3 regions of the Paeniglutamicibacter sp. NPDC091659 genome follow, and region 3 is predicted to be linked to each of the others. Evidence: riboswitches for the same ligand, from Rfam matches in the RefSeq annotation. Region 3 holds a riboswitch; each other region holds the start of a gene.
What was found. A riboswitch is a leader RNA that binds a small molecule or an ion and turns the genes downstream of it on or off. The one in region 3 is predicted to bind S-adenosylmethionine.

Region 1 (12,004 bases), on a different contig from region 3:
GAGATTTGCCGCCAATGCCTCCCACGAACTGCGCACACCGCTGGCAATAACACAGACACTTCTCAACGTGGCACGAAACGACCCGGACCGAAACACCAACGAACTTCTCGAACGTCTCGACACCGTCAACACTCGTGCAATCGACCTCACCGAAGCACTGCTGTTGCTCACACGGGCCGACCAGAGATCCTTCACGCGAGAACGCGTCGACCTTTCCTTGGCGGTCGAAGAAGCAACCGAAACCCTCCTCCCGCTTGCGGAAAAGCGCGGAGTCACCATCGATGCTTCCAGCAGTTTCACCCCGACATTCGGTTCATACGCACTCCTGCTGCAGATGGTCACGAACCTTCTGCACAATGCGATCGTCCACAACCTCCCGGTGCAGGGGACAGTCTGGGTGAACACCAAGGTCGGCCCCGAATTCGTTGTGCTCATCGTCGAGAACACCGGTGAGAAACTCACCGAAGAACTGGTCTCCACGCTCACCGAACGATTCCAGCGCGGGACCGAACGCACCCGCACGAGCGACCACGCAGGCGTCGGTCTCGGGTTGGCAATCGTCAAAAGCATCACCCTCGCACACGACGGAACGCTTACCATTGCCCCGCGCCCCGCTGGCGGGCTCCGCATTGCGATCCACCTGCCGACCGCACCGGGTGATGTTGGGCAGTAACAAGAGAACTGTCGGGCATGCGTTGCTTCGAGACCGGCTGTGTTGAAGAGGTGGCGCAGCGATTTTTGGGCATTGCTATTTCCTGTCACCAGTACCGTGATGGGCTTCTCGCTGGTGAAGTAGAGCATGCGGTGTTGCAACACTGAAAGCAGCAAGAGCGCGAAATGGAACATTGAAAACCCCAGCATGGACCGCCGGTGGGAATTTTCGGCTCAGCGACCGGTTACTGACCGAGATCGAACGCCCGCAGGTGGCGAAGGACCTCAACGTGCCCACGTCCGAAATTGTTGATGACGAGCGACTGGCTCGACTCATCGGCCACCAAACCCCGCGAAAATCCGGCCATTTACCGTTGCGATTCACAGCTTTCGGTGCCGGAAAACAGTGACCGCCAAGAAACTGGTGAATCTGCTCCGCAGGGCATGCGCCTTCGACATGGAGATCACCGGACGATTGGTCCAATCGGTTCCGTGCTGCATTCTGTCAGCGGGAACCCATTGCCGGGTGCAGGTCGCGGAACCTGTTGACGGACCCGCGGTCTGCACCCGGAAGTCTTGCTGCCGTGCCGGCTAGTAGAGCTTGTTCGCCCCGCCGTCGGCCATGAGGGTTTGGCCCGTCATGTAGCGCGAGTCATCCGAGACCAGGAACGCCACGATGGGCGCGACGTCTTCCTCCGGATCCCCGAAGCGCCCCAGCGGGACCTTGGCCAGCGAGTCCTGGTACATCTGCGGGTATGCCTCGCTCCAGGCCTTGACCCCCTCGGTCAACGCCATGGGGGAGACGACGTTGACGCGGATCTTGTCCTTGGCCCACTCGTTGGCGGTCACGCGCGAAAGCCCGCGGATGGCTTCCTTGGCGGAGGCGTAGGCCGCCTGGGTCATCTGGCCGACCATCGCCGAACCCGAGCCGAAGTTCACGACCGAGCCGCCGTTGACCGCCAGCAGCGGGTAGGCCGCGGCCATGAACTGGCGGGTGGCGCGGAAGCCGGTGTTGAAGGAGAGCTCCCACTGCTCCTCGGTCAGGTCGTTGAACATGGCCTGGCGCGAGGCATGGGCGTTGTTCACCAGTGCGTCCAGCCCGCCGTAGGTTTCGCTCGCCACTTCCACCGCGGCTGCGGCCACGGCTTTGTCGCTGACATCGCCCAACAGGAATTGCACGTCACCGCCGAGATCCCCCTTGAGCGCGGCGCCGGCCTCGCCGTTGACGTCGACGGCGACGACCTTGGCGCCGCGGGCCACCAACACCCGGGAGATGGCGCCCCCGATGCCCGATGCTCCGCCGGTGACGATGGCTACCTTGTTGGCAAGCTGCATTCCCATTCCCCTTTTCGCGTTTACGTGGCTGGGCGGTCCACTGGGGCGGACCGCCGGTCTACAGGATCACGCCAGCTGGCGCGTTGAAGGACGCCGCGTCTTGGCGGATCCGACGAAATCGTGTCGCGACGACAGTATCCCATTGGGCGCCCTTGCCACAATGACTTCATTCGCCACCCGCCCCTGGGCTCTGTCGTCGACGCCCCGAGCGCCCCTGTCACAAAGGCTTCACAATGGAAGCCAAAAGTAACGCTCAAGCGGAAAGTGACCGGGAAATCGGGCAAAGTCGGCTCGGCGCGCTCTTAACAATGGCTCGGGCGACGTTGCCAAAGATGACAAAAAATCGTCATGTGAAGTGTTTTTGCCCCGCGTGACGCGGGACGCGGCCGGCGCCTTGCACCGTCCTTGAAGCGTGGAACATGATGAATGCATCAACCATCAAGAGCGGCTGAGAGATCTGGCTCGTTGACGCCGCAGCAACCATCACACGATGGATTCCCCCGTGCGGGGACTCCGTTGTTGAGGGTGCTAAGGCCAGAAGCGATGGAGCCGCTTCAAAACCTGCTCACCATCGCCGCAGTCATCCGTACGGATCGCTGGGGCTTTTGTGGCGTACCTTGGGGCCTCCCTCGTTTAGACGAGGAGTCACACATGAGCATTACACCGTCCGCGGCCCCGCCGTCACTGTCCTATGAGCTGTACCCGCCGGTGAACCGCGACGCGACCGAGGGCGTTTTCAACAGCATCGAGGCGCTTCAGGCCACGAACCCCGACTACGTGTCGGTCACCTACTCGGGAACCCACGCACGCCGCCGGGCCTCGCTGGAATTGATCGAACACCTCATCCAGAACACCAGGCTGCGCCCGCTGGCGCACCTGACCTGTGTGGGGGAGAGTCGCCAGTCCCTCGAGAACCTGATCCGCCACTTCATCTCGCTCGGTGTCCGCGGTGTCCTCGCGCTTCGCGGCGACCTGCCCACCGATCCGGATGGCTGGCGCGGGGAATTCCCCTTCGCCCGCTACCTGATCGAACTCATCCGCGAGGTCGAAACCGAGCACTCGGCGGCACTGGCCGGCGGGCGGCTGGGGGTAGGCGTGGCCGCCTACCCGATCCAGCACCCCGAATCCCCGTCGTTCGATCACGACGTGGAGGTGCTGCTGGCCAAGGAACGCTCGGGGGCAAACTACGCAATCACCCAGGTGTACTTCCGGCCCGAGGAATACACCAACCTGGTTGATGCGGCCCGCCGAGCAGGGGTGTCCATCCCGATCATTCCGGGGGTCATCCCGCTGAATTCGCTCAAGCGTCTCAACCGGCTGGCCTCCATGACAGGCGTCGAACCGGACCCGATCCTGGCGCACGCGCTGGAAACGGCGAGCACCGACGCGGAACGCCACTACATCGGAGTCACCGCCGCGGTCACCCTGGCGCGGCGCGCCTTCGACGACGGGGCCCCGGGCGTCCATCTCTACACCTTCAACGACCACCGCGGCTCACTCGATGTCATCGAAAGGCTCGAACTGCCCCGCACCCGGGCCCAGGTCGTCAATTCCTGGGCCGCCCGCGCCGCCGTCTAGGCGCCCGGGCACTTCAAAACCTTTACCCATCAAATCACTAACTCTTCCCCCCACGTTCAACACCCAAGGAGCTACCCCATGACCAAGTCGACCTTCCCCGCAGCCTCCATCCTCGGCTACCCGCGCATCGGCCCGAACCGCGAACTCAAGAAGGCCCTCGAAGCCCACTGGGCAAACCGCACCGACGAGGCCACCCTGCACGCCGCAGCCCTTGAGCTGCAGCAGGCGAACCTGGCCAAGCTGACCACCCTGGGCCTGGGCGCCACCGACGCCTCGCTGCCCGGCGACTTCGCCTACTACGACCAGGTCCTCGACGCGACGGTCGCGCTTTCCGCACTGCCGACCCGCTTCGCCGACCTGGCAGCAGCCGACGGCACCATCAACACCGCCGCCTCGTTCGTGCTGGCCCGCGGCGACGAGTCCCGCGCCCCGCTGGAAATGACCAAGTGGTTCGACACCAACTACCACTACCTGGTTCCTGAGATCGGCGAGAACACCCCGATCGCCGCCAACGCCAAGCCGCTGGTCGAGTCCTTCAAGGCCCACGCGGCCAACGGAAACACCATCCGCCCGACGCTGGTCGGCCCGATCACCTACCTGCTGCTGGCCAAGGCCGAGGACGGCGCCGCAGAGGGCTTCGACCCGCTGACCCGCATCGACGAGGTCGTCGCCGCCTACGCACAGATCCTGACCGAGCTTGCCGCCGCCGGCGCCCCGTGGGTCCAGCTCGACGAGCCGGCACTCGTCACCGACCGCGGCGCCGCGCTCGCCGTTCCCGGCGCGCTGGCCGAGTCCGTCTACGCCAAGATCGCAGCCGCCACCGAACGCCCGGCCCTCTTTGTCACCTTCGGCTACGGCACCGCCGGCGACGTGACCCGCCCGGGTGCGACCCAGGGCCTGCTGGCACGTGCCGGCGTCGAGGCAGTGCACGCTGACCTGGTCCGCGGCCTGGCCCCGAAGGCCGAGTTCCTCGGCGATCTCGCAGGCTCCACCCTGGTGGCCGGCATCGTGAACTCGCGCAACATCTGGCGCAACAATCTGACCGAATCGCTGGAGATCCTGAAGAACCTGCGCACCGAGGTCGAGCAGTCCAACGGCACCATCGCCGTGGGCACCGCGACCTCCCTGCAGCACGTCCCGCACGACGTCGCCCTGGAAAACAACCTGCCGGCGCACCTGCCGGAATGGCTGGCCTTCGCCAACCAGAAGGTCGCCGAGGTCATCACCCTGGCCAAGGGCCTGGCGCAGGGCGAATCGGCGATCGCCGCCGAGCTGTCCGCCGCCGAGACCGCCATCAACCACCGCGCGGCGTTCGCCGGAACCACCGTTGCCGCCGTCCGCGAGCGCCTCGCCGCGCTCACCGACGCCGACTTCTCCCGCTCGGCCTCCGACGTCCGCGAGGCAGCCCAGGACGCCGCACTGAACCTGCCGGTGCTGCCGACCACCACCATCGGCTCCTTCCCGCAGACCGGCGAGGTACGCACGGCCCGCGCCGCGCACCGCAACGGCAGCATCGACGACGCCGCCTACGAGGGCTTCCTCAAGGCCGAGATCGCCCGCGTCGTGGAGCTGCAGGAACGCCTGGGCCTGGACGTGCTGGTGCACGGCGAGCCCGAGCGCAACGACATGGTCCAGTACTTCGCCGAGAACTTCGACGGCTTCTCCGAGACCGCCAACGGCTGGGTGCAGTCCTACGGCTCGCGCGCCACCCGCCCGTCGATCCTCTGGGGCGACGTGTCCCGCCCGGCCGCCTTCACCGTCCCGTGGATCTCCTACGCCGCGTCGCTGACCAACAAGCCTTTCAAGGGCATGCTCACCGGCCCGGTCACCATCCTGGCCTGGAGCTTCATCCGCGACGACCAGCCGCTGGCGGTTTCCGCCAACCAGGTTGCCCTGGCGCTGCGCGACGAGATCGAGGACCTGCAGGACGCCGGCATCTCCATCATCCAGGTCGACGAGCCGGCGCTGCGCGAACTGCTGCCTCTGCGCAAGGCCGACCAGGCCGACTACCTGCAGTGGTCCGTCGACTCCTTCCGCCTGTCCACCGCCGGCGCCGTGGATGCCACCCAGATCCACACCCACCTGTGCTACTCGGAGTTCGGCGAGATCATCGACGCGATCGACGCGCTGGATGCCGACGTCACCTCGATCGAGGCCGCCCGCTCCCGCATGGAGGTCACCGCGGACCTGACCGAGTTCGGCTACAGCCGCGGCATCGGCCCGGGCGTCTACGACATCCACTCCCCGCGCGTGCCGTCCACCGAAGAGGTCGCCGAGCTCATCGAGATCGCCCTGGCCTCGCTGCCGGCCAAGCAGCTGTGGATCAACCCGGACTGCGGCCTGAAGACCCGCGGCTACGCGGAGACCGAGGCCTCGCTGGCCAACCTGGTGGAGGCCACCCTCGCGGCCCGCGCCACCATCGGCGCAAACGCCGGCGCAAACGCCTAACACGTTTTCGCCCCCCATGCCCGCCGCAGGGCCCGCACCCGAGTCCCTATCTTGACCGGGCCCCGCGGCGGCACAGGGGACTGACGTGCGGGGCTGCGCCGACCCGCAATCCGGTGCGACCCCGCACGTCCCTCCCCGAAATTTTCCCCAGCACCAGGCCCCGAAAGGCACGATCATGGCCACCAGCAACTGGCAGAACGCCACCACCGAAATCCACGCCGGATACAGCCCGGCGGGCCCGCACCGACCCATGACCGTGCCGATCTACAACTCCGCGGCGTTCGAGTTCACCGACTACGCCACCGCCGCCGAGCTCTTCTCGCTGAAGAAGGCCGGCTTCACCTACTCGCGCACCGGCAACCCCACGGTCTCCGTGCTGGAGGCACGCGCCGCGGCGCTGGAGGGCGGCATCGGCGCGCTGGCCACCGCCACGGGCCAGGCCGCCGTCGCCGTTTCCCTGCTGGCCCTGCTGCAGGGACCCAACCACCTGGTGGCCTCCAACAAGCTCTACGGCGGCACGGTCGACCTGCTCACCGACACCTTCGCCGACTTCGGGATCACCGTCACCTTCGTCGACCCGGAGGACCCCGCCAACTGGGCGGCGGCCATCACCGAGAAGACCCGCGGCTTCCTGCTCGAGTCCGTCTCCAACCCGCTGATCACCCTGGTGGACCTGCGCGCCATCACCGACGTCGCCCACGCGGCAGGCATCCCGGTGGTCGTCGACAACACCCTGGCCACCCCGGCCGCCTACCGCCCCATCGAGTTCGGCGCGGACATCGTGGTCCATTCGGCCACCAAGGCGCTGGCCGGCCACGGATCGGTGCTCGGGGGACTGATCGTCGACGCCGGCACCTTCGACTTCTCCGATGCGGCCCGCTGGCCGCAGATCGCCGCGCCCAAGGCCCGCTACTACGGGGACTCCCTGCTGGAACGCTACGGAGCCAACGCCTACCTGATGCTTGCCCGCTCCAAGTTCCTGCACGACCTGGGTCCCACGCTCACCGCGGCCTCCGCCTCTGCGATCCTCACGGGAATCGAGACCCTCACGCTGCGCGTGGCCAAGGCGCAGGCCAACGTGCTGGACCTGGTGGCGGCGCTCAACGAGCACCCGGCCGTGGCCAGGGTCCACCACCCGTCGCTCGCCAATCACCAGGACCACGTGCTGGCGCACCGGGACTTCCCGGCCGGGACCGGCTGCGTGTTCTCCTTCGACCTCCACGACGCCGCCGGCGTCCCGCAGGTCGTCGACTCGGTCGAACTCTTTGCCCTGGCCGCCAACATCGGCGACGCACGGTCGCTGATCGTGCACCCCGCCGCCATGACCCACTGTCGGCTCTCCGACGCGCAGCTTGCCGCAGCCGGGATCTCCGCCGGGACCCTGCGCGTCTCGGTGGGCCTGGAAGACTCGGCGGACCTGATCGCGGACCTGACCCGTGCGCTTGACGCGCTGACCCAAGAAACCACATCACCGACCCGCGAATCCGTCGGCGTCTAGGAAGGAACGACCATGAGCAACCACGAGGGCACGGCCCATTCCTCCGCCGCCCACTCCTTCAACACGCTGGCCATCCACGCAGGCCAGGCCCCTGACCCGCTGACCGGCGCGGTCATCCCGCCGATCTACCAGACCAGCACCTTTGTGCAGGACGGCATCAACGTCCTGCGAAACGGCCACGAGTACTCCCGAGGCTCCAACCCGACCCGCGGCGGGTTCGAAACCCAGCTCACCGCCCTGGAAGCGGGCCACGCGGGCTTCGCCTTCGCCTCCGGCATCGCCGCCGAGGACGCGCTGCTGCGCGCGGTGCTGGAACCCGGGGACCACATCGTCCTCGGCGCCGACGGCTACGGCGGCACCAACCGGCTGATCAACCGCCTGCACGGCAAGTGGGGAATCACCAACACCCCGGTGGACATCACCGACCTCGTCGCGGTGGCCGCCGCGGTGCAGCCCGGGAAGACCGCGCTGCTCTGGGTGGAAACCCCGTCGAACCCGCTGCTGGGCATCGCCGACGTTGCCGGCTGGGCGCGGATCGCGCGGGAGGCCGGTGCGTTGCTGGTCGTGGACAACACCTTTGCCACGCCGTTCCTGCAGCAGCCGCTCACGCTCGGCGCGGACGTCGTGGTTCATTCGACCACCAAGTACATCGGCGGCCACTCGGACGTGCTCGGCGGTGCCGTGATCGTGGCGGAGCGGATCTTCCGCGGCCAGTCGCTGGCCGAGGCCGTCGGGTTCCAGCAGTTCGCCGGGGGAGCCGTGGCCGGCCCGCAGGACTGTTTCCTGGCCGCCCGCGGGCTCAAGACCCTGGGGCTGCGCATGGAGCGCCACTGCTCGAATGCCGCACGCATCGCCGAATGGCTGACCACCCGCGAGGAGGTGGCCACGGTGCTGTACCCGGGGCTCGAATCCCACCCGGGGCACGAGCTGGCCAAGACCCAGTCCCGCGGCTTCGGCGGCATCGTCTCGCTGCAGTTCGCCGGCGGTGAGGCCGCGGCGCGCGCCTTCGCCGAATCGACCGAGCTGTTTGCGCTCTCGGTGTCCCTCGGCGGGGTCGAGTCGTTGGTTTGCTACTCCTCGGAAATGACGCACGCCTCGGTGATCGGAACCCCGCTGGCGGTGCCCAAGAACCTGGTGCGGCTCAGCGTCGGCGTCGAACAGGTGGAGGACCTGATTGCCGACCTCGAACTCGGCCTAGCCGCCGCGCGCCGCGCCTCCCTGGTGGCGGCCACGGCCTGACATGGGATTCCCGGCCCGAGGGCCGGGCCATCAAGTGTGCGTTGGCCGTGCATGGGGGTCTGAGGGGGCCGAAGGCCGGCCAACGCATTAACCGCCGAAGAACCGCCGGGCAGCTTCCCGGCGGTTCTTTGCGTTCCGGCGGCCCGGTGTGGACGATGGGGACATGGACTTCGAATTGCGCATCATTGCCGACTGCCCGAACGGCTCCCCGGCCGGCGAGCTGTATCTTCGCGCGCTGGAGGCCGAGGGGCTGGATGCGGGGGAGCTGCGCATCCGGGAACTGGCCAGCGAAGAGGAAGCCCTCGACCTGGAGTTCCACGGGTCGCCGACGTTCGTTGCGTCGGGCCGGGACCTGTTCGCTTCCGGGGCCGAGCCCGCACTCAGCTGCCGGGTCTACCCCACGCAGGAGGGGTTGGCCGGGTTGCCGTCGTTCGACGATCTGCGTGCGGCACTGCGCAATGCGGGAGAGGCCGAACCGGCGGCCAAGTAGCCCCGCGCGGGACATGGCAAAGGTGGCGCTTGCCGATGATCCCTCATCGGCAAGCGCCACCTTCGTAGGTGCAGGAGCCAGGGCCCGTCTTGGCCCTAGCTGGTGCGCGCCAGGTCGTTGGGGTAGCGGATCCCCAGCTGGTGGCGGATGCCATCGAAGATGGCCATGGTGTTGACCGAGTGTTCCCACGGCATGGTGGGGGACTCGTTCAGGCCCTGCTGGATGCATCGCGTGGCTTCGCGGAACTGGTACGTGTAGTTGTTGCCCACCGGCTCAAAGACCTCGGTGCGGCTGAGCCCCTTGGCCGGGTGGATGAACAGCTTGGTGGGGTTGTGCAGCGGTGCGTTGGTGCTGAGCCAGCCGTTGCTGCAGGCCACCCGCGCCTCGCGCGGGGGAGTGGCGGTCAGGGTGGTCATCAGCTGCGCGTGGCGCACGCCCGGGTAGGCGAGCGTGATGGCGTTCTGGATGTCCACGCCGTCCTCGTTGAGGTCTGCGCTTGCCTGCACCGACGTGGGGAACCCCATCGCGCCGATGGCCCAGGTGAGCGGGTAGATGGACATGTCCAGCAATGCCCCGCCACCGTCCGCCGGGTTGAAGAGGCGCCAGTTCGGATCGTACTCGGCCTTGAAGCCGAGGTCCGCCTGGACCCAGGAGACCTCGCCGAGCTCGCCGGATTCGAGAATTTCCAGGGCGCGCGCGAACACCGGGGTGAAGCGCGACCAGACGGCTTCCATCAGGAAAAGGTCGCGTTCCCGGGCCTCGGCGACCAATGCGCGGGCCTCGTGCGCGTTGATGGTTAGCGACTTTTCGCAGACGACGTGCTTGCCTGACTTCAGAGCCGCCATTGCGATCTCGAAGTGCTGGCCGTGCGGGGTCGCGATGTAGACGGCCTCGACCTCCGGCTCGTCGAACATCGCCTGGTAGGATCCGAATGCCCACTCGATGTCGTGTTCCTCGGCGAAGATGCGGGCACGTTCCTCGCTGCGCGAGGACACGGCGATGACGTTGGCGTCACCGAGCGACTGCAGGTCCGCAATCACGTGGGCGACGATCCTGCCGGTGGAAACCACGCCCCAGTTCAGGGTGCGGCCCGTGGCGTGCACCGGTGAGGGTGCTCCGGGGTGTGCAGTGGGTGGTGCCTGAATGTAACTGGCCATCGCTTTGTACTCCCCTGTGGGTATCTACCGTGCCGCGTTGGCGTCACGGTGCTTGGCTGCCAGCACCAAATAGTGGGCAGCGTTTTCCTTCAGGCCCTCGACTTCTTCATCGGTCAGTTCGCGCCTGACCTTGGCCGGTACCCCTGCAACCAGTGAACGCGGGGGAACGACGGTTCCCTCGAGCACCAGGGCGCCCGCCGCCACCAGGGAGTTCTCCCCGATGACCGACCCGTTCATGATGGTTGCGCTCATGCCGATCAAGCAGTCGTTTCCCACGGTGGCCCCGTGGACGACGGCCGAATGGCCCACCGAAACGCGGTCCCCGATGGTGCAGGGAACATCCGTGTCGGCATGCAGCACCACATTGTCCTGCAGGTTGGTTCCTTCGCCGACCTTGATCGCGGCAGAGTCGCCGCGTACCGAGACACCGTAGAAGGCACTGGCCTGCGCCCCCAAGGTGACGTCGCCGGACAGGGTCGCGGTCGGTGCCACGAAGCAGGTCTGGTCGACGGAGGGGGTCTTGGAGTCAATGGTGATGATGTGAGCCATGGCACCACTCTAGCGTGTGCCCTTCACTGACTGTGGCACCGAGACACGACGTGGTCCGATGCGTTTTTCCAGACCTGGTTTCCGGTCCGGGCACGTGCCTCGCTGAAGGGGGCCGCGGCCGTCCCGGGACGGTACTGCTGCAGGGAGCCCGGGCTCCGGGTGGCCATGGTCCGGGGCCACCGGATAGTCTTGGGGATCGACTCCGTGCCTTGGAGCGGCAGGAATTGAATCGGCGTCTGGGCGCCGAAGAACGGGAGCAGCTGGGACGATGTGGCCGCAGCACAAGGTCGAGGTTTACGAGCAGATGGTCGCCGCGTTGCGGTCCACACTGGGGGAGCGGGCCGCGAACATTCCGCCGCGGATCCTGGCCGAGCTGGAAGGCATCATCCAGGCTGCCGCGCACACCATCGACAACGGCGCAGAGATCGTGGCGATCGGGCTTCCGGAGCTCGAGCCCGAAGCGGCCGTCGAGCCCGCCCCCGTGACCGTCGAACCCGCCGCCGCGCCGACGCCAGTGAAACCCGCCATCGATCCGTTCCGACACGGCAGCAAGGCCGAGGCCAACAGGCTGCAGAAGGCCAAGGAACTGGCCCGCTGGCTCTGGGACAGGAACATCGGCGGCGAGCAGGTGCTGGGCTTCACCAACAAATGGCGCAACAAGATTGCCCGTGCTGCCGGGGTCAACCCGCCCTCGACCCTGGAGACCTGGACCGTCGCGGCCGAACTCATGGAGCGCATGGCGCAGCTTGCCGATTCGGGAACCCAGCCAGGGGCCAGCGAGCGGCACCACCTGGACGAACACGAGCAGTGGGCCACCGAACGCTAGCCACCGTTGCGCCCGGTGCCGGCGTATTGCCGCACCTGGCAGCGAACCAGTCCGCTGGTGGCATGATGGTCCCATGAGCGAAAACGAAGACCCCACGCTGCGTTCCGTCGAGCTGACCCGCACGGCAACGGCCCGTTACACGGTGCGCAATGCCGCGGGCGCAGAAATCGAGTTCGGCCAGGGCGAAGGGCTGCTGAGCCCGGTGGAGCTGCTGTTGGCGGCGATTGCCGGCT
Region 2 (5,843 bases), on a different contig from region 3:
GCGCTTGGCTGTATGCGCCGGCAGTGGGATGGGGAGTCGCCGCGCTGGTCTACAACCTCACGGTTTGGTCGACCATCGCCCCCATGGACCATGCCCGCACCGCCGCCCACGCCCAGGAAGAGGACCCCGGCCGCAGCACCTCGGATCTGCTTATCCTTTTGGCCGCGGTGGGGTCGTTGGTCGCGGTCGCCCTGGTAATGCTGGGCAGCAAGGAAGTCGAAGGAAGCTCGCGGTTCCTGCTGGCATTACTGGCGTTGACCTGCACGGGAATGTCGTGGCTACTCGTACACACGTTGTTCACGCTGCGCTATGCGGTGATCTATTACGACAGGTCCCCCGGCGGCATCGACTTCAACCAGGAGGAACCGCCGCAGTACACCGATTTCGCCTACATGGCGTTCAGCATGGGCATGACCTATCAGGTGTCGGACACAAACATCACCACACGTGAGATGCGTTCGACGGCGCTGCGCCACAGCCTGCTGGCGTTTGTGTTTGGCACGGGAATCCTGGCCACCACCATCAACTTGGTCGTCAGTCTGGCCCCCTGACCAGTGCCAAGGCCGGACGTCCAGGCATGGCAAGTCCCGGATTGGGTTGGAGGGACGGGGACCCCGGCAACGCCGGGATCCCCGTCGGGAAAGCAGTTGGTCGCGGGAGCACTCCCGGCCTCGGCCAACCGGCAGGGGCCCCTTAGCCTACTTTTGCGTCGGAAAGCCGGTAGTTTGCTGCCTTGTGCGAATCCTGCACGCGGTCGCCCTTGCCGAAGAGCTTGTTGCGCAGCGTGCCCTCGACGTACTCGCTTTGGTATGCGCCGCGGGCCTGCAGCTCCGGAACCACGAACTCGACGATGTCTTCGAACGTGCCGGGAGTGATGGCATAGGCGAGGTTGAAGCCGTCGACGTCGGTTTCCGCAACCCAGTCGATGAGCTTTTCCGCGACCTCGGCCCCGGAACCGACGGTGATCGGGCCGAAGCCGCCAACGCCGACCCATTCGGCAAGCTGGCGAATCGTCCAGGGGTTGCCGTCATCGCCGCTGGCCTTCTGGAACGTGGCGACGGAGGACTGGATGGCGTTCGACTTCACGTTGTCGCCGATGACGTCGTCCGGACCGTACGTGGACAGGTCGACGCCCATCCAGCCGGAAATCAGCGCCAGGGCGCCGTCAATGTCGGCGTAGGACTTGTAGTCCTCGAACTTTGCCTCGGCGCTGGCAGTGTCGGGGCCGGTGACGATGGTCTGCATGGCGTAGATGCGCACGTCGTAGCGGTCACGGCCAGCGGCCTCCGCGGCATCGCGGATCTTGGTGACGGTTTCCTTGAGGATTTCCTTGGTCGGCGAGGTCACGAACACGGCTTCGGCGTTTTCCGAGGCGAATTTCAGGCCGCGCGGAGAGGCGCCCGCCTGGAAGACCACGGGAGTGCGCTGCGGGCTCGGCTCGGTGATCGCGATGCCGGGAACCTTGAAGTACTTGCCCTCGTGCTTGATCTCGTGGACCTTGGTCGGGTCGGTGAAAATGCCGCGTTCGACATCGCGCACCACCGCGTCCTCTTCCCACGAGCCCTCGAGAAGCTTGTAGACGACTTCCATGTACTCGTCGGCGTGGTTGTAGCGCTCGTCGTGTTCCAGCTGGTCTTCCTGGCCCATGTTGCGTGCCGCGGAGGGCAGGTACCCGGTCACCACGTTCCATCCGACGCGTCCCTTGGTCAGGTGGTCGAGAGTGGCCAGACGACGGGCAAACGGGTAGGGGTGCTCGTAGGCGGTGCCGGCCGTGACGCCGAATCCCAGGTGTTCGGTCACTGCGGCCATGGCGGAGACGAGCATCATCGGATCGTTGACGGGAACCTGGGTTCCGGCGCGCAACGGCACCTCGTTGGAGCCGCCGAAAACGTCGTAGGTGCCCAGCACGTCGGCGATGAAGATGCCGTCGAACTTTCCCTTTTCAAGGGTCTTGGCAAGGTCGGTCCAGTAGGACAGGTCCTTGTAACGTGCGGACTGGTCCTTCGGGTGCTTCCACAGTCCAGGCGACTGGTGACCAACGCAGTTCATGTCGAAGGCATTGAAACGGATCTGGCGTTGTGCGGGAGTCGTGCTCATGATGTTCCTTTGCGGGGGTATGGGAAATCGCGGGTCGCAGAAGCAAACCCTGTCAGGGAAAGTTGTCTGTACCGAAAGGCCTTAGTAGCCGGCTGTTCCGGTGGTTGAGCCGAGGTCGCCGACGGCGTTGAGGCGTTTGGGAGCGGTTCCGTTTACCTCGTAGTCGCCGACGATGCGGGCCTTGTATATTGCGGGATTGTGGGTGGCGACGGTACGCGCGTTGCGCCAGTGCCTGTCCAAGTTGCAGCCCTTGGCTGTTGCCGAGGCCCCCAGCCCGTCAAAGAGCTTGGTCGCGGCCGAAAGAACCAGCGGCTGGACGATCGTTTGCGCCCGGTCTGCGGCGAGTTCACACACCGCAAAGCGTTCGGCCGGGCTGAGCGAATCATCGGCAAGTGCGACTTCTACCTCTGCGACAGCGGACAACACAATGGAATCCGTGGCGAAGGCGGTGGCCGAAATTTCACCGACCAGCTGCAGGACCTGGGGCTCGTTTCGGATCGGGACACCCGTTCCGGTGCTGAAGGTGCGGGTTCGGGCCTGCACCGCCGAGCGCACGTCGTTCAGCGACGCGCGGGTGATCCCTGCCTGCACGGCAAGCAGCACCAGCTGGAAGATCGCGGATTCCGGGTCGTTGGTTTGCTGTTCCTCCGGCAACAGGGTGTCGACCGGAACATCCTGGAACGTCGTGGACCCCGTCCCGGTGAGCTGTTGGCCGAAGCCATCCCAGTCGTCGTAGATCTTGACGCCGGAGCGCTGCGTGGAGACCACGGCGATCTGGCGGCCGGGAAGCTTCGGGTGGGAGGCTGCCACGGCAACCCAGTCCGCGTAGATGGTGCCGGTGCAATAGTATTTTTCGCCGGTCACGAACCAGTGTTCCCCGCGCTGCTCCAGGGTGGTGTTGAGAGAGCCAAGGGTGTTTCCGCCGCGTTCGGTGTAGGCGTTGCCGACGATCTGGCCGGCGGCGATTCGTTCGGTCCAGCGGCTGCGCACGGCCGGGTCCCGCAGCGTGAGCGCCGATTCGACGAAGGCGATGTGTGCACGCCACAGGTGCGCCACCTGCGAGTCCGCCTCGGCAAGTTCAATGAGGAGGCGGAAGAGGTCGCTCAGGCTTGCACCGTACCCGCCCTCGCTGACCGGGATCCGCAGGGCGCCGAAGCGCTCGCGGTTGAGCCAGCCGACCTGCTCGTAAGGGAGCGTCCGATTGGCATCGCGCTCGCTGGCACCTTCCGCAATCCGGGCAAACACCGGTCGGAAAATCGCGGCAAGTTCGTCGTAGTGCCCGTTGTTCGGAACACCCGGAGTCAGCTTGAGCAGGTGTCGAGCCGGCGCATTGCTTGCCAGCGCCTCCAACGAGACGGACCCAAAAATATTGGGGTCGGTTTCGACATCGAAGGTGTGAAGGGGGGACTCAGCGGCCATGATTGGTTCTCCATCGAGTCTGGCGTGAGCACCTACCGCCCAATTAAGGGGAGGGGTTGCTGCGGCGTCATTGAGCCAGATCTCTCGGCCGCTCTGGATGGTTGTTGTTCATATTTCTACAAGGTTACGTGGCACCGCGCAAATGATCGGCGTCACATTTGTACTTGCGATCACCCCATTGAACCCCTTGTACCGACCGGGATTCAAAGCTAGCCTGAGCGAAACGGGCAGGTGAGAACGCCTAATCTTGTCCGGTTGGCAATCCTGATCCGTCACGCTTCATCAGCGCCGAAAGGACACCCGGTCGGTCTTGTTGGTTACTCCACGTTGCTGCAGCTCTCGTCATACAGGGCCTCCGTGCCTGCGTGAAAATCCACCCGCCAGACGGCCGCAATCATGATTTTCTTGGCCAGGGCCATACTGCGCGCGTTTCCCACAGCCGATTGTCCTCCAGAAGCGACGATCGGGCGGTTTCGACTGAATCCCCGACGCCCACTTCGGCCTCGCCGGTCCGCCTCGCCGGCCCGATCCCTGGCCTTTCCGGCGAGAGATCGGGCCGACGTTCCCGCCTTGCGTGCTCCGTTGCCGTCCACGCGCCTTTCTGTCGCACATCCGTTGCCGTCCACGCGGGATCCGCCTTCTCAGGAACAACCCAAAACATCCGGTTTTCAGCCCCAATCGAGAGGACATTACATGCCGCTGTACGACTTCCGATGCCCCGAGGGAACAGTCTTTGAATCGGCGTTCCCCATGGCAACGGTGCCGGATTCCACAACCTGTCCCGAGTGCCGGCAGCAGGCCCGGCGCCAGATGAGTTCGCCTCGCCTTTCAATCGCCAACACCACCGAGTTCAAGCTCATTGATTCAGCGAAACGCAGCGCCCACGTACCGGAAGTGGTCACGGGCCGCACCGGTGCAACAAAACAGGCAACCCGATACACCCACAACCCCCTGCACCAAAAGCTTCCGCGCCCCTGACCGGACGCCGGATCCCCGCCCAAGTACGACATCGTTTAAGGAGAAGCACCATGCCAGAAGTGATATTTCCGCTCGATTCGACCAAGAAGTTCGAGGATCAGGAAAAACTCGGCCACAACCGTTGGCACCCGGAAATTCCGCCGGTGGCCACGGTCAAGGCCGGCGACGTTTTCCGCGTCGATTGCCGCGAATGGTTCGACGGAGCCATCAAGAACGACGACTCGGCCCAGGACATCCTCGATGCACCGCTGCTGACCGTCCACAAGCTTTCCGGTCCGTTCGCCGTGGAGGGTGCCAAGCCGGGCGACCTCCTGATCGTCGACATCCTTGACGTGGGCCCGATTCCGCAGGAGGACAGCGGGCCGCTGGCCGGCCAAGGTTGGGGATACACCGGCATCTTCTCCAAGAACAACGGCGGCGGCTTCCTGACCGACCAGTTCCCCGACGCCTACAAGGCAATTTGGGACTTCACGGGCCAGGTCGCCACGTCCCGGCACGTACCGGAAGTGTCCTTCGAGGGCCTGATCCACCCGGGCCTGATGGGCACCGCCCCGTCGGCCGCGCTGTTGGCCAAGTGGAACAAGCGGGAGGGCGACCTCATTGCCACCGATCCCCTCCGCGTCCCGCCGCTGGCACTTCCGCCGGAGGCCGAGCACGCCGTGCTGGGCGGGGTTCCGGCCAGCGAGTGGGGACGGGTCGGCTCAGAGGCGGCACGCACCGCACCGCCGCGCGAGAACGGCGGAAACCAGGACATCAAGAACCTCTCCAAGGGTTCGCGGATCTTCTATCCGGTGTTCGTCGACGGCGCGAACCTGTCCCTGGGCGACCTGCACTTCTCCCAGGGCGACGGCGAAATCACGTTCTGCGGTGCGATCGAAATGGGCGGCTTCATCGACCTGCGGGTGGACATCATCCGCGGCGGCATGGACACCTACGGGGTTTCGGAGAACGCCATCTTCATGCCGGGCCGCGTCGATCCGCAGTTCAGCGAATGGATCGCGTTCTCCGGCACCTCGGTAACCCTCGAGGGAGAGCAGCGCTACCTGGATTCGCACCTGTCCTACCAGCGCGCGTGCCTCCACGCGATCGACTACCTCACGAAGTTCGGGTACTCCCGCGAACAGGCCTACCTGCTCCTGGGTGCGGCCCCTATCGAGGGCCGGCTCTCGGGCGTCGTTGACATCCCGAACTCCTGCTCGACGGTCTACCTGCCCACGGCAATGTTCGACTTCGACATCCGGCCGTCCGCGAGCGGCCCGCACCAGATCAACCCGGGGATGGGAGCACCCAGGGCCGAAAACAAGTAAACCGGTCCGTCCGTTCCACGGATGCTCAAGGGCGCCTGCGCT
Region 3 (12,004 bases):
CTCAGGCAGCCTACGCCTCCGCGATCAACGCCCACGGTGCAGCCCAGGATGCCGTCTTGAACGCACAGACGAAGCTCGATGGCGCCAATGCATTGGTCGGGTCCCTGACTGTCCGTATCGGCACCAAGCAGGCCTCGATCGTGACCCTGCAGGGGCAGACGGCGGGCCTTCAGGCCACCGTCAACACGACCAACACGGGCCTGAACGCAGCCAACAGCGATCTGGCTGACGCCGAGGATGCCTTGGCCGACGTACAGGCTAACCATGCAGATGCCGTCTCCGACCAGGCCGCCGCGGAGCTGGTCTTGGCAAATGCCAAGGCTGCGTTGGCAACTGCCACCCCGACGCCGGAAGAGCTCCAGACCGTCGCCGACACCAAGACGGCCCTCGAGGCCGCTGAGTCGGCGTCGACCGCTTCGTCCGACGCCCTCGCCAAGGCAACCGACGACCTGAACAAGGCCAAGGCAAAGGTCACTTCCCTGACCGCTGACAAGGCCGCCAAGCAGATCCAGCTCAACAACGCGACCGATGACGTCGACACCGCCGCGGGTGAACTGGCCGCAGCCAAGACGGCAGCGACCGGCTCCGACCTCGATGTCGTGACCACGACGGACGCGAAGATCGCCGCCTCGTCGGACAAGGATCAGAAGCAGGGCGCCTACGACGCCGCAGTTGCCGCACTCCTGGGCAACCCGACCAACCAGGGCCTCATCGATGCCAAGGACGCCGCCTCGGCGTTGCTGAACACCGCCATCGGCATCCTGGACACTGCGACGACCAACCACAGCAACGCTGTGTCGGCTGCCACCGCTGCGCACAATGCAGTCGCTGCCAAGCAGACCGCATTCAACAATGCGCTGGCTGCCGAGAGCGCTCGTGAAGACGAGCTGGCCGCCCTGACGACCCAGCTGACCAACGCCGCGGCCTTGGTTCCGGGTCTGGAATCCGCAAAGGCGACCGCGACCGCGACCGCATCTGCAGACGCCCTGGTTCTCTCCAACGCCACCGAAGACCACGACGACGCAGTCGCCGCGGCCTACGTCAACCCGGCGCTGGAGACCGCTGTCGACAACGCTCAGGATGCGGCCAACGACGCCAAGGACTTCGCCGAGGAGCTGGCTGCTGATGTTGCCGGTGTCGAGGGCGACGTCAAGGACGCCGAGGACGACGCCCAGTCCGCAAAGGACGTCCGCGACGCGGCCCAGTCCGCACTCGACGCCAACGCTGCTGCAATCCTGGCTGCCCAGGGCGACGTAGTTCGCGACCAGGCTGCCAAGGCTGATGTCCAGGCAAGCATCCCCGGCCTGAACGCCGATCTGGGCGCCACGATCATGAACCTCATGGGCGCCCAGAACACGGTCTTCACCAAGGGCATCGAGCTGCAGAACGCCACGGTCGCCCAGACCGCGGCCGCAACCACCTTGGCCCCGCTCGCCGCGATTCGTGATGCAGCCCAGACCGCACACGTAAACGCCGTTGCAGACGCCAATGCGGCCGCAGCTGCCGTGGTCAAGGCTGAATCCGATCTGGTCGCAGCCGACGAACTGGTGGACGAGCTGGCCAAGAAGCTGAACCTCACCGCCAACTAGCACCACCTGCTCCATCCACTGAAGCGCCCCGGGACACTTGTCCTGGGGCGCTTCAGCCTTTTCCGCCGCGTCGGGGACTGCGGATTCGCCGCCGAAGGGGCTCGCACGGGCGCAGTGTCGGGGCCTCCCGACGCCGGTGCTTTACCCGCTGTTCACCGAAGCGTGCTTTGCTCGCGGATATGACCGCCGAACCGAAGCTTCCGCGCAGTGTCCTGCCAGAGGTCCAGGCGCTGCGCGCCGTGGCGGTGCTGCTCGTGGTGGCCTACCACCTCGCGCCGCAACTGGTTCCCGGCGGTTTCATCGGGGTCGACGTGTTCTTTGCGATCTCGGGGTTCCTGATCACCGGGCACCTGCTGCGCGAGGTGCGCAAGACGGGTCGCATCGACCTGCCGGGGTTCTGGGCCGCGCGGGTGCGCAGGATCCTGCCCGCCGCGGCCGTGGTGATCATCGCGGTGCTGGGAGCCACGCTGGCCTTCCTGCCGGCCACGCAGTGGAAAGCCGTGGGAATCGCGGCCCTGGCCGCCGCCTTTTCGGTGGAAAACTGGGTGCTGGCCGCCGACTCCGTGGACTACCTCGCGGCCGATTCCGCGCCCACGGCGCTGAACCACTTCTGGTCGCTCGGTGTCGAGGAGCAGTTCTACCTGGTCTGGCCGTTGCTGGTGTTGCTGGCCGTATGGCTGGGCCAGATGCGGTATGGCCGGCGGGAAACCGCCGGCGCGTTCCCGCGCACCGCGCTCCTACTGGTCTTCGGCACGGTCGTCGTTGCCTCGCTTGCCTACTCGATGGCACTGGTGGGCTCGGGGAGCCCTGCCGCCTACTTCGTCACCCCGGCCCGTGTCTGGGAATTGGCCGCCGGCGGACTCCTGGCGCTTCTGCTGGCCCCGCACGAACCCGGACGACGACGCAACGGCCGCTGGTTCCATGCCCCAGGCGCCCGTACAGCGCTGGCCTGGGCAGGGTTCGCCGCCATCGCCACTGCGGCCTTTGGTTTTGACGCGGCCACGTCCTTCCCAGGTCTGTCCGCGGCGCTGCCGGTGGCCGGAACCCTGGCGGTGATCCTGGCCGGGGAGACCAGTGGAGCTTTGGCCCCGCAGAAAATCCTCGAACTTCCCCCGGTGCAATGGGTGGGCAACGTGTCCTACTCGCTGTACCTGTGGCACTGGCCGGTACTCATCTTCTTCCTGCACTTCTCCGGCAGCGAGCCGGACTCGGCCCAGGGAACCGGGCTGTTGGTGCTGTCGCTGCTGCTCGCCGGGGCCAGCCACCGCTGGATCGAAACCCCGGTGCGCACCCTGGCTCCGCTGTCTTCCTCGAAGTGGCGGACATTGGGCGCCGGCGCGGTCGTGGTCGCCCTGGTTACGGCGATGTCCCTGGCCCCCGGGACCCTGGCCCAACGCGACACCGTCGCGAAGGAAGACGCGGCCGCCACGCTGTTGGCGGAACCTCCGCCCGAGCTCGGTGCCGCCTCGATCCCCGACGGCGCGCCGCCCTATTTGCCGGGCAAGAAGCAGATCATCCCGGTCCCCGCCGACGCGGAGCGCGACCGCCCGCACCTGGGCGAGTGCGTGCAGAAACCGGATTCCCCGTTCACCCGCGAATGCGCCGAGGGAGCGGAGGACGGAACCCTGACCATCGCCCTGGTGGGCGACTCCCATGCCACGCATTGGTACCGGGCGCTGGAAGCCACCGCCAAGGAACACGGCTGGACGCTGCTCACCTACCTGAAGAATTCCTGCCCGTTCACTGCCACCGAGCGCATTGCCGAGAAAAACGGCAGCATTTCGTGCCACCAGGCCAACTCGGACACCTTGAAGCGGATCATCTCCCGCGGCGACGTGGATGCCGTGGTGACCAGTCACTGGGCCGGGGCCGTCCTGGAAAAGGGTGCCGCAGAGGGCTTCGCCGAGTACTGGGGCAAGCTTGAGGACGCCGGCATCAAGGTCTACCCGATCGTTGACACCCCGCGCCCCGGGACGAAGGTTTTTGCGCGGGACTGCGTGGCGCAGCATCCGGATGACCTGGAATCCTGCGGCGCCCCGGCATCCAGGGCCTTCGAGCCCAACGACTTCACGCTCGCCGCGGCCAAGCGCGAGCCGCGGGTCGGCGTGCTGGATTTCTCCGACCAGTTCTGTGTCGGCGGATTCTGCCCGGCCGTGATCGGGAACGTGCTGGTATACCGGGACAAACACCACATCTCCGACACCTACATGCGCACCCTTGCCCCGGTCTTCGGCGCCCGACTTGAGGCGAAGCTGCGCGCCGACGGACTGGACGACCGCGTGCGGTGACCGCAGTGACGCACCGCACGCGGGTCCGTCGGGTCAGGGAGCGATTTTCCGCTAGACTGGACAAGGCTGTTTCTGTCGTACCTGGCAATCGGGTATCGACGACAGCAAATGCAAAGAACCTCCTGTTGCGGAAATGCCGTGACCGTTTAGCCCAAAGGAGGTGGGTTCACATGCGTGCTTATGAATTGATGGTGCTGATCGACCCCGAGGTCGACGAGCGAACCGTTGAACCGACCCTCGGTAAGTTCCTGGACGTTGTACGTAACGATGGTGGAACCATCGAGAACGTTGACATCTGGGGCCGTCGCCGCCTGGCCTACGACATTCAGAAGAAGAATGAGGCCATTTACGCGGTAGTTAACTTCACCGCCACCCCCGCTACTTCCGCGGAACTTGATCGCCAGTTGAGCCTCAATGAGACCATCATGCGCACCAAGATCACCCGCCCGGAAGAGGCAAAGGTCGTTGCAGAGTAATTCTGCTTTTCGATCTTCGTAGAACAACACCTTTTAGGAGGCTCCAATGGCAGGCGAGACCGTCATTACGGTAATCGGTAATTTGACCGGTGACCCAGAACTACGTTTCACCCCGTCAGGGTCGGCAGTCGCGAACTTCACGATCGCTTCGACCCCGCGAACCTTCGATCGCCAGTCCAATGAGTGGAAGGACGGCGACACGCTGTTCCTCCGCGCATCGGTGTGGCGTGAGGCTGCCGAAAACGTCGCTGAGACGTTGACCAAGGGCATGCGTGTCATTGCTCAGGGCCGCCTCAAGTCGCGTTCTTACGAAACCAAAGAAGGCGAAAAGCGTAACGTCACCGAGCTCGAGGTCGATGAAATCGGCCCGTCCTTGCGTTACGCCTCCGCAAAGGTCACCCGCACCCAGCGCTCCGGCACTGGCGGCAACGGTGGCTTTGGTGGACAGCAGAATGCCGGCGCCAATGCCGGCGGATTCGGCGGCGGCAACGCCGGCGGCCAGGGTGGTTTCGGTGGCGGCAACGCCGGCGGAAACAGCGGTGGCGGCTGGAATGCACCTGCAGCCGATCCTTGGGGCGCTCCTGCCGGAGGAAACAACGGCGGATGGGGCAACCCGGGTTCTGACGAACCGCCCTTCTAAACAAAATTATTCACCATCCCGCAGAAAATTCTGCGGGCTCCACCTGATAAAGGAGCTCCACGATGGCTAAGGCTGAACTCCGTAAGCCCAAACCAAAGTCCAACCCCTTGAAGGCCGCTGACATCACTGTCATCGACTACAAGGACGTAGCATTGCTGCGCAAGTTCATTTCGGATCGCGGAAAGATCCGTGCCCGTCGCGTTACCGGCGTTTCCGTTCAGGAACAGCGCAAGATCGCACAGGCCATCAAGAACGCGCGTGAAGTAGCCTTGCTGCCTTACTCCGGCGCTGGCCGCGGCTAAGGAAGGTATACAAACATGGCAAAGCTCATTCTGACCCACGAAGTTACCGGCCTCGGTGCCGCAGGCGACATCGTTGAGGTGAAGAACGGTTACGCACGTAACTACCTTCTCCCGCGCTCGTTCGCCATCACCTGGACCCCGGGCGGTGAGAAGCAGGTTGAGTCGATCAAGGCCGCCCGTGCTGCTCGCGCCGTTGCGTCCTTGGAAGAAGCACAGGCACTTGCCGCCGCTATCTCCGCCAAGCCGGTCAAGCTGACCGTCAAGGCCGGCGCTACCGGTCGCCTCTTCGGCACCGTCAAGACCGACGACATCGCCAAGGCTGTTGCAGCCGCCGGCGTTGGCGCGATCGACAAGCGCAACATCGAGATCAACGATCACATCAAGTCGACGGGTAACTACTCGGCTACCGTGCGTCTGCACACCGATGTATCCGCGACCATCTCGCTGCTGGTTGTTGCTGCAAAGAAGTAATTCTCTGCACACCCATCGCCCCTCGGGACGATAAGCGATTGAGGACTCCACCTTCGGGTGGGGTCCTCATTGCGTTAACCGATCGCTTGGGTGCCTGCATGGGGCCAACGAGCCGGCATCGACCAAATGGTGCGGAGGCCCTATATCGACAGATGAGGACGAAAAGCGAATGTTGGTCGCAGAATGTTCGATTCTTACGCTTCGTGACCCATTGTGTCGAAACAATCTTTGACTGAAGCTAAACCTTTCTCCTAACGTTAGTCATGAATCAAGAGTGTCAACGCAAAAGCCCTGGCTTGTTGACCGGCAACCCTCTCGCGGTAGTGGGGTGCTCCAGGTGACGATTCGGCCCGCGGGACCCCGGGGGCAAGTACTGCACACTGGATGATGGGCAGCTGCGCTTTTGGCGCGTACCCGATTCAAGGTGGGCATGAAGCCGAAGGACCGAGCCATGACTCTTGCAACAGACCTCACCCCAGACACCTTGCGCAACGTTTTCGCCCAGCATCCCTCTGGCATTGCTGCACTGTGCGCCATCGTCGACGGTGAGCCGCAGGGCATCGTCGCCTCGTCGTTCACCGTCGGCGTTTCGATGGATCCGCCGTTGGTGATGTTCGCGGTCCAGAACACCTCGCGCACCTGGCCGGTTGTTCGATCCAGTGCCCGCATCGGGGTATCCGTGCTCAGCGAGAAGAACGAGGGGGTTTGCCGCCAGATCGCTTCCAAGACAGGAGACCGCTTTGCGGGGCTCCGCCTGGATTCCACCGACGAGGGCGCCCTCCTGCTCCATGATGCAAGCCTGTGGCTCGATTGCTCCGTGGAGCAGGAGATTCCCGCGGGCGACCACCACGTCGTGCTGCTGCGCGTGCACGGCCACCAGACGAGCGATGAAACGAATTCCCCGCTGGTCTTCCACGGGTCGGCATTCCGTCGACTGGAAGCCGAACAGCTCGTCTCCTAGACGCCACTCGGAAGCACAGGGCCTGCCGGTAGCGATCCGCACCGCATGTTGGGTCTACCGGCAGGCCTCCTCTTTTCGGTGGAAGCAGCGAGGCAGGCACCGCCCCTGCGACTAGGAAGGGTCGTGGACGACTTCCATCATGTGGCGGTACCCGTACCGCGCCAACTCCGTGAGAACCCCGAAGTCGACGTCAGCGAGCTTGTTGACATACAGGCATGCGACACCGCGCTTGTGCTTTCCCAGCTTGCCCAAGAGCTCCCCGGACTCCGGCGCAATGGTCAGGCCATAGAGAGCCAGGATCGTTGAGCGGGGCGAGAACCCGATCGCGCCGGCGTCGCCTTCCCGGCCTGAATCGTATTTGTAGTGGTAGGTTCCGAATCCGATGATCGTCGGCCCCCACATGGTCGCCGGCTGCCCGGAGACTTCCTCCATCATCTCCAGCAACGCACGTGAGTCGGCGCGCCGAACGGGGTGGGTGACGGAGGCGATGAACTCGTGTGGATCAACCCGGGTGGGGGTTGTTTTATTGGCGGCCATGCGAGCCAGTATTACAGCGCTGTCGACGGTCATCAACCTTGTTAATCCCCAGATTTCCCCGAACCCCGTGGATAGCTGTGGATAGTTTGTGGGTAACCGTGGAAACCGACGGAGATTAACCGCGGAATCTCGGGGTTTTTGCGTGTATAACCAAGTTTTTTACTCCGCAAACCTGTGGATAACTACTTTCTGTCCACAGGCATGTAAATGCATAATACCTAGTCAGCTCTATATTTTTGGCAAAAATCATCGGTAATCCACAATGTTCTCCCCAGACTGTGCACACAACACGCCGCAAGGTGCACAGGTTATGCACAGCCCCTGTGGATAACGGTGTTGGGTTTGAGGCAAATGGGGTCTAAGGTGACAGTGTTCCCCACCTATTTCCACAGGCTTGCGTGTCTCTTCGCACACGTGAGATTGGACGTACCAAAAGGTCGGCCGACCCTGCGACACTGAAGTAGATAATGATGCGGAAAACCGGGAACCCGCGAAGCTTGAAGGGAAAATCCATGTCGCTGTCCAGCACGGAAGCCACGTCCGAATCCGACTATGGCCGTACACCGCCACAGGATTTGGTTGCGGAGCAGAGTGTGCTCGGCGGCATGATGCTCTCCAAGGATGCCATCGCCGACTGCGTTGAAGTACTGCGCGGCATGGACTTCTACCGCCCGGCTCACGAATCGATCTTCGAAGCAATCATCGACCTATACGGACGCGGCGAACCTGCCGACGCCGTGACCGTCTCTGACTTGCTCACCAAGCGCGGAGAAATCACTCGCATTGGTGGCCCGGCCTATCTGCACACCTTGATTCAGTCGGTGCCGACCGCGGCCAACGCGGGTTTCTATGCCGAAATTGTTCGTGAGCGAGCGGTGCTGCGTCGCTTGGTTGATGCGGGGACCAAAATCGTCCAGCTGGGCTACTCCCAGGACGGCGAAGTCGATGCAATCGTCAACGAAGCCCAAGCTGAGGTCTACAAGGTAGCCGAACGTCGTACCGCAGAAGACTACGTTCCGCTGCGCGACATCATCGAAGGGACCGTCGATGAAATTGAATCCGCTGGTAGCCGTGGCGAAGGCGTCATCGGTGTTCCCACCGGTTTCTATGAACTCGACGAGCTAACCCAGGGCTTGCACGGCGGCCAGATGATCGTTATCGCAGCGCGCCCGGCCGTCGGCAAAAGCACGTTTGCATTGGATTTTGCCAGGTCAGCAGCCATTAAGAACAATATGACCGCTGTTTTCTTCTCCCTGGAAATGGGCCGCAACGAAATTGCCATGCGTCTGCTTTCGGCAGAGGCAAGCATTGCTCTGCAGAACCTGCGTAAGGGCACCATCAAGGACGACGAATGGTCCAAGATTGCTACCACCATGGGCAGGCTCAACGACGCGCCGCTGTTCATTGATGATTCCCCGAACATGTCGTTGATGGAAATTCGTGCAAAGTGCCGGCGCCTAAAGCAAAAGCACGATCTAAAGCTCGTGATCCTTGACTACCTGCAGCTTATGAGCTCGGGTAAACGTGTGGAATCGCGTCAGCAGGAAGTCTCCGAGTTCTCTCGTTCCTTGAAGCTGCTCGCCAAAGAACTAGATGTGCCGGTTATTGCGCTTTCCCAGCTGAACCGTGGTTCCGAACAGCGTACCGATAAGAAGCCAATGGTTTCTGACCTCCGTGAATCCGGCTGTCTCACGGCAGGGACCAAGGTCCTGCGTTCGGATACCGGCGCCGAGACCACCATGGGTGAACTCTTTGCCACCGGTGCCAAGGACGTTCCGGTGTGGTCACTTGATGACAGCCTGCGCTACGTCGAACGCCACCTTACTCACGTCTTCTCCACGGGTGTAAAGCCTGTGTACAAGATGACGCTCGCCTCCGGACGCACCATCCGTGCCACCGCCAACCACCCATTCTTCACCTATGAAGGGTGGCAGGCTCTTGGCGACCTGCAGGTCGGCGACCGTCTGGGTATTCCGCGCCACGTCAATGGACCTTCGCAGCGAACCGATTGGGATGACGAACAGATCATCACCATTGCCGAGTTCATTGGCAACGCGCCGGTTGCCGATGAAGTGCCCGTGGACAACGATGACCCGGCCAAGCTTGGGGATTTGATCAAGTTCATTCCCGAGGGCGTATTCTCGCTGCCCAAGACCGGCATTGCACTCTTCCTCAGTAGTTTGTGGGCAACAGCCGGAACGGTGAGCGCCAACGGTGCCTCTGGGCAGATCCGGTACCGCGCCCACTCGCGCAAGCTTGCTGACGACATCGCACGGTTGCTCCTGCGCTTCGGCGTCACCTGCAAGATCAGCCAGCGCACCACCAACACCTGTGTTGTGGAAATTGTTGGCGATCATGACCAGAAACGCTTCCTGCAGGAAATCGGAGTTGAAGGCGAACAGGCCAGCGCGGCGCAGAGCCTGCTTGATGCCATCATCAACAACAACGAACCGGTTGAACTGGGTGCCGCGCCACTTCAGGTGTGGAATAGCGTTCGCGAGATTCTCGAGGAAAGCACTAGTTCTTCGGAAGGCGAGGGTGTGCTCAAGACCGCGGTGCGCCAGCCGCTGAGCCGCGTTGCCGAAACCCTGGACGATGCTGAACTTCAGGTTGAGGCCATCAACGACATCTTCTGGGACAACATCATCTCCATCGAAGCCGATGGCGAAGAAGAAGTCTTCGATGCAACGGTGATTGGAAACCACAACTTCATCGCCAACGGCATCGCAGTTCACAACTCCATTGAGCAGGACGCCGATATGGTCATCTTGCTGCACCGTGAAGACATTTACGACAAGGAATCGGCTCGGGCCGGTGAAGCCGACGTGATTGTCGCTAAGCACCGTAACGGTCCTACCAAGACCATCGTGGTTGCCTTCCAGGGCCACTACTCGCGCTTCAACAACATGGCGCAAGAAGGCGGGATGTAGCCGTTCCGATCCTGCCGCGGTGCGGCCTTCCCTATTCCGGGAAGGCCGCACCACTGCGTTAATCGGCTCTCAGGCGCCGGGCGCCTCTACGCCCGAGCTTCGGCAAACGACTTGAACTCATTCATCATTCTCAGGCTCTGCTTCTTGAACATCGAGCCGAAAAGCAGCCCGACAATCTTCATGAGGCCCGTGAATTCGAAGGTGTTGTGGGCGACCCAGCGGGTCGCGGTTCCGCCCACGTCGTGGAACTCGTTCTTGCAGATGTTGTGGACGCCCTTGGCATCATAGGTTCCGTCGAATGCGTCGGGCAGCTCGCGGCGGGTGACCGTCTCGACCATTTCCATGGTGCCCTTGCCCTGCTTGTAGGTCAGCCTCGAGGTGGCGCCGGGTTCCCCGGGCGTGCCTGAGACCGCTTCGAAGGAGAGCAGCCCCTTCTGCCAGTGCTTCAGGTTCTCCGGGTCGTCGAAGAGCTCGATGAATCTGTTGCGCGGGATGTTGACGGTTATTTCCTGAGCGAAGTCCATGCTCGAAACCCTACCTGCGGCCGCCCCCGTTTGGGAGCGGATCCGCCCTGGAAAAACATTGCTGACAAGACACTCCGCAGGTCGATGCAACAGGGCAAAGGGCAGGCTTTAAGCTCTAATCATGTCCTTGTCTGCTGCCGGATCCGGCGCGAATGCGCCACTTGGTCTTTTCGCTCCCCAGTACCGTTGGATCACCGTGGGGATGTTCTCCCTGGTGTTCCTTGTCGCGTTCGAATCCCTGGCCGTCACGACGGTCATGCCACTGGTCAGCAGGGAGTTGGGTGGTGCATCCCTGTACGCGCTGGCCTTTGCCGCGCCCATGGCCAGCGGCGTCATCGGCATGGTGGCCGCGGGTGGCTGGTCCGACCGCAAGGGCCCGACGGGCCCGCTCTACGTGTCATTGATCGTATTCATCATCGGCCTGCTGCTATGCGGCCTGGCGCCGAGCATGCAGGCGCTGGTGGCCGGACGGCTGGTCCAGGGACTCGGCGGTGGCGCCAGCACCGTGGCGCTCTACGTGGTGGTGGCAAGGGTCTACGTTCCGCGCCTGCACCCGAAGATTTTCGCCGCTTTTGCCGCGGCCTGGGTCATTCCGTCGCTGATCGGCCCGTTTGCAGCCGGCCTTGCAGCTCAAACCGTTGGTTGGCGTTGGGTGTTCCTGGGCGTCGTGGGGCTCGTGGTCCTGGCAATGGCCGCGGTTCTGCCGTCGCTGCGCGGTCTCGGCGGCGGGGAGAACCCAGACGGCAAGATCGCCTGGCTGCCCTTGTGCTGGGCGGCCCTGGCCGCGGCCGCCGTCCTGGCCATGAACCTGCTTGCCGACATCCCCTCGGTGGGAACCTGGCTGATGGTGCTGTCCCTGGCCGTGGTGCTCGTGGCGGTGCGCCCGCTGTTCCCGCGAAGGACCCTGAGCGCGGGGCGTGGCCTGCCGACCACGATCCTGGTTCGCGGGCTTGCGGCGGCAGCGTTTTTCGGCACCGAGGTGTACCTGCCGTACCTGCTGATGGACCGCTACGCGCTCACGCCTGCGGTGGCGGGCCTGGCGCTGACCGGCGGCGCGATCTTCTGGTCGCTGGGATCCGCGGTCCAGGGCCGCATGGGCGAGAGCCTGGGCAACGAGCGGGCCATGCTCATCGGCTCGGTGCTCGGCGTGACCGCAATCGTGCTGGTCTTGGCGACCGCAGCCTGGCACTGGCCGGCCTTCGTGGCGATCGCAGCCTGGGGCCTCGGCGGGGCCGGCATGGGCCTGGTGTATCCGAGGCAGAACGTGCACATGATCAAGTTGTCGA

Region 1: it holds a riboswitch for S-adenosylmethionine, as region 3 does, so the genes downstream of both, ACIQLF_RS13780 (methylenetetrahydrofolate reductase) here and ACIQLF_RS00775 (flavin reductase family protein) in region 3, are expected to answer to the same signal.
Region 2: it holds a riboswitch for S-adenosylmethionine, as region 3 does, so the genes downstream of both, ACIQLF_RS07790 (acyl-CoA dehydrogenase family protein) here and ACIQLF_RS00775 (flavin reductase family protein) in region 3, are expected to answer to the same signal.

What each region holds. Positions count from the first base shown of each region.
Region 1 covers NZ_JBIVTO010000007.1:55,241-67,244, forward strand. Annotated here, with positions in the region: gene ACIQLF_RS13765 (sensor histidine kinase) at 1-673, shown strand, start outside; gene ACIQLF_RS13770 (hypothetical protein) at 846-1,061, shown strand; gene ACIQLF_RS13775 (SDR family NAD(P)-dependent oxidoreductase) at 1,243-1,986, opposite strand; SAM riboswitch class I at 2,419-2,536, shown strand; gene ACIQLF_RS13780 (methylenetetrahydrofolate reductase) at 2,638-3,564, shown strand; gene metE (5-methyltetrahydropteroyltriglutamate--homocysteine S-methyltransferase) at 3,643-6,012, shown strand; gene ACIQLF_RS13790 (O-acetylhomoserine aminocarboxypropyltransferase/cysteine synthase family protein) at 6,188-7,510, shown strand; gene ACIQLF_RS13795 (cystathionine gamma-synthase) at 7,523-8,749, shown strand; gene ACIQLF_RS13800 (hypothetical protein) at 8,913-9,239, shown strand; gene ACIQLF_RS13805 (Gfo/Idh/MocA family protein) at 9,335-10,396, opposite strand; gene ACIQLF_RS13810 (gamma carbonic anhydrase family protein) at 10,421-10,945, opposite strand; gene ACIQLF_RS13815 (hypothetical protein) at 11,214-11,771, shown strand; gene ACIQLF_RS13820 (OsmC family protein) at 11,845-12,004, shown strand, end outside.
Region 2 covers NZ_JBIVTO010000003.1:21,574-27,416, reverse strand. Annotated here, with positions in the region: gene ACIQLF_RS07800 (DUF1345 domain-containing protein) at 1-551, shown strand, start outside; gene ACIQLF_RS07795 (LLM class flavin-dependent oxidoreductase) at 694-2,097, opposite strand; gene ACIQLF_RS07790 (acyl-CoA dehydrogenase family protein) at 2,179-3,516, opposite strand; SAM riboswitch class I at 3,524-3,620, opposite strand; gene ACIQLF_RS07785 (zinc ribbon domain-containing protein) at 3,913-4,494, shown strand; gene fmdA (formamidase) at 4,545-5,801, shown strand.
Region 3 covers NZ_JBIVTO010000001.1:163,548-175,551, forward strand. Annotated here, with positions in the region: gene ACIQLF_RS00745 (hypothetical protein) at 1-1,589, shown strand, start outside; gene ACIQLF_RS00750 (acyltransferase family protein) at 1,769-3,877, shown strand; gene rpsF (30S ribosomal protein S6) at 4,048-4,353, shown strand; gene ACIQLF_RS00760 (single-stranded DNA-binding protein) at 4,400-4,993, shown strand; gene rpsR (30S ribosomal protein S18) at 5,056-5,295, shown strand; gene rplI (50S ribosomal protein L9) at 5,311-5,766, shown strand; SAM riboswitch class IV at 6,033-6,145, shown strand; gene ACIQLF_RS00775 (flavin reductase family protein) at 6,218-6,727, shown strand; gene ACIQLF_RS00780 (DUF1801 domain-containing protein) at 6,839-7,264, opposite strand; gene dnaB (replicative DNA helicase) at 7,777-10,194, shown strand; gene ACIQLF_RS00790 (SRPBCC family protein) at 10,281-10,718, opposite strand; gene ACIQLF_RS00795 (MFS transporter) at 10,840-12,004, shown strand, end outside.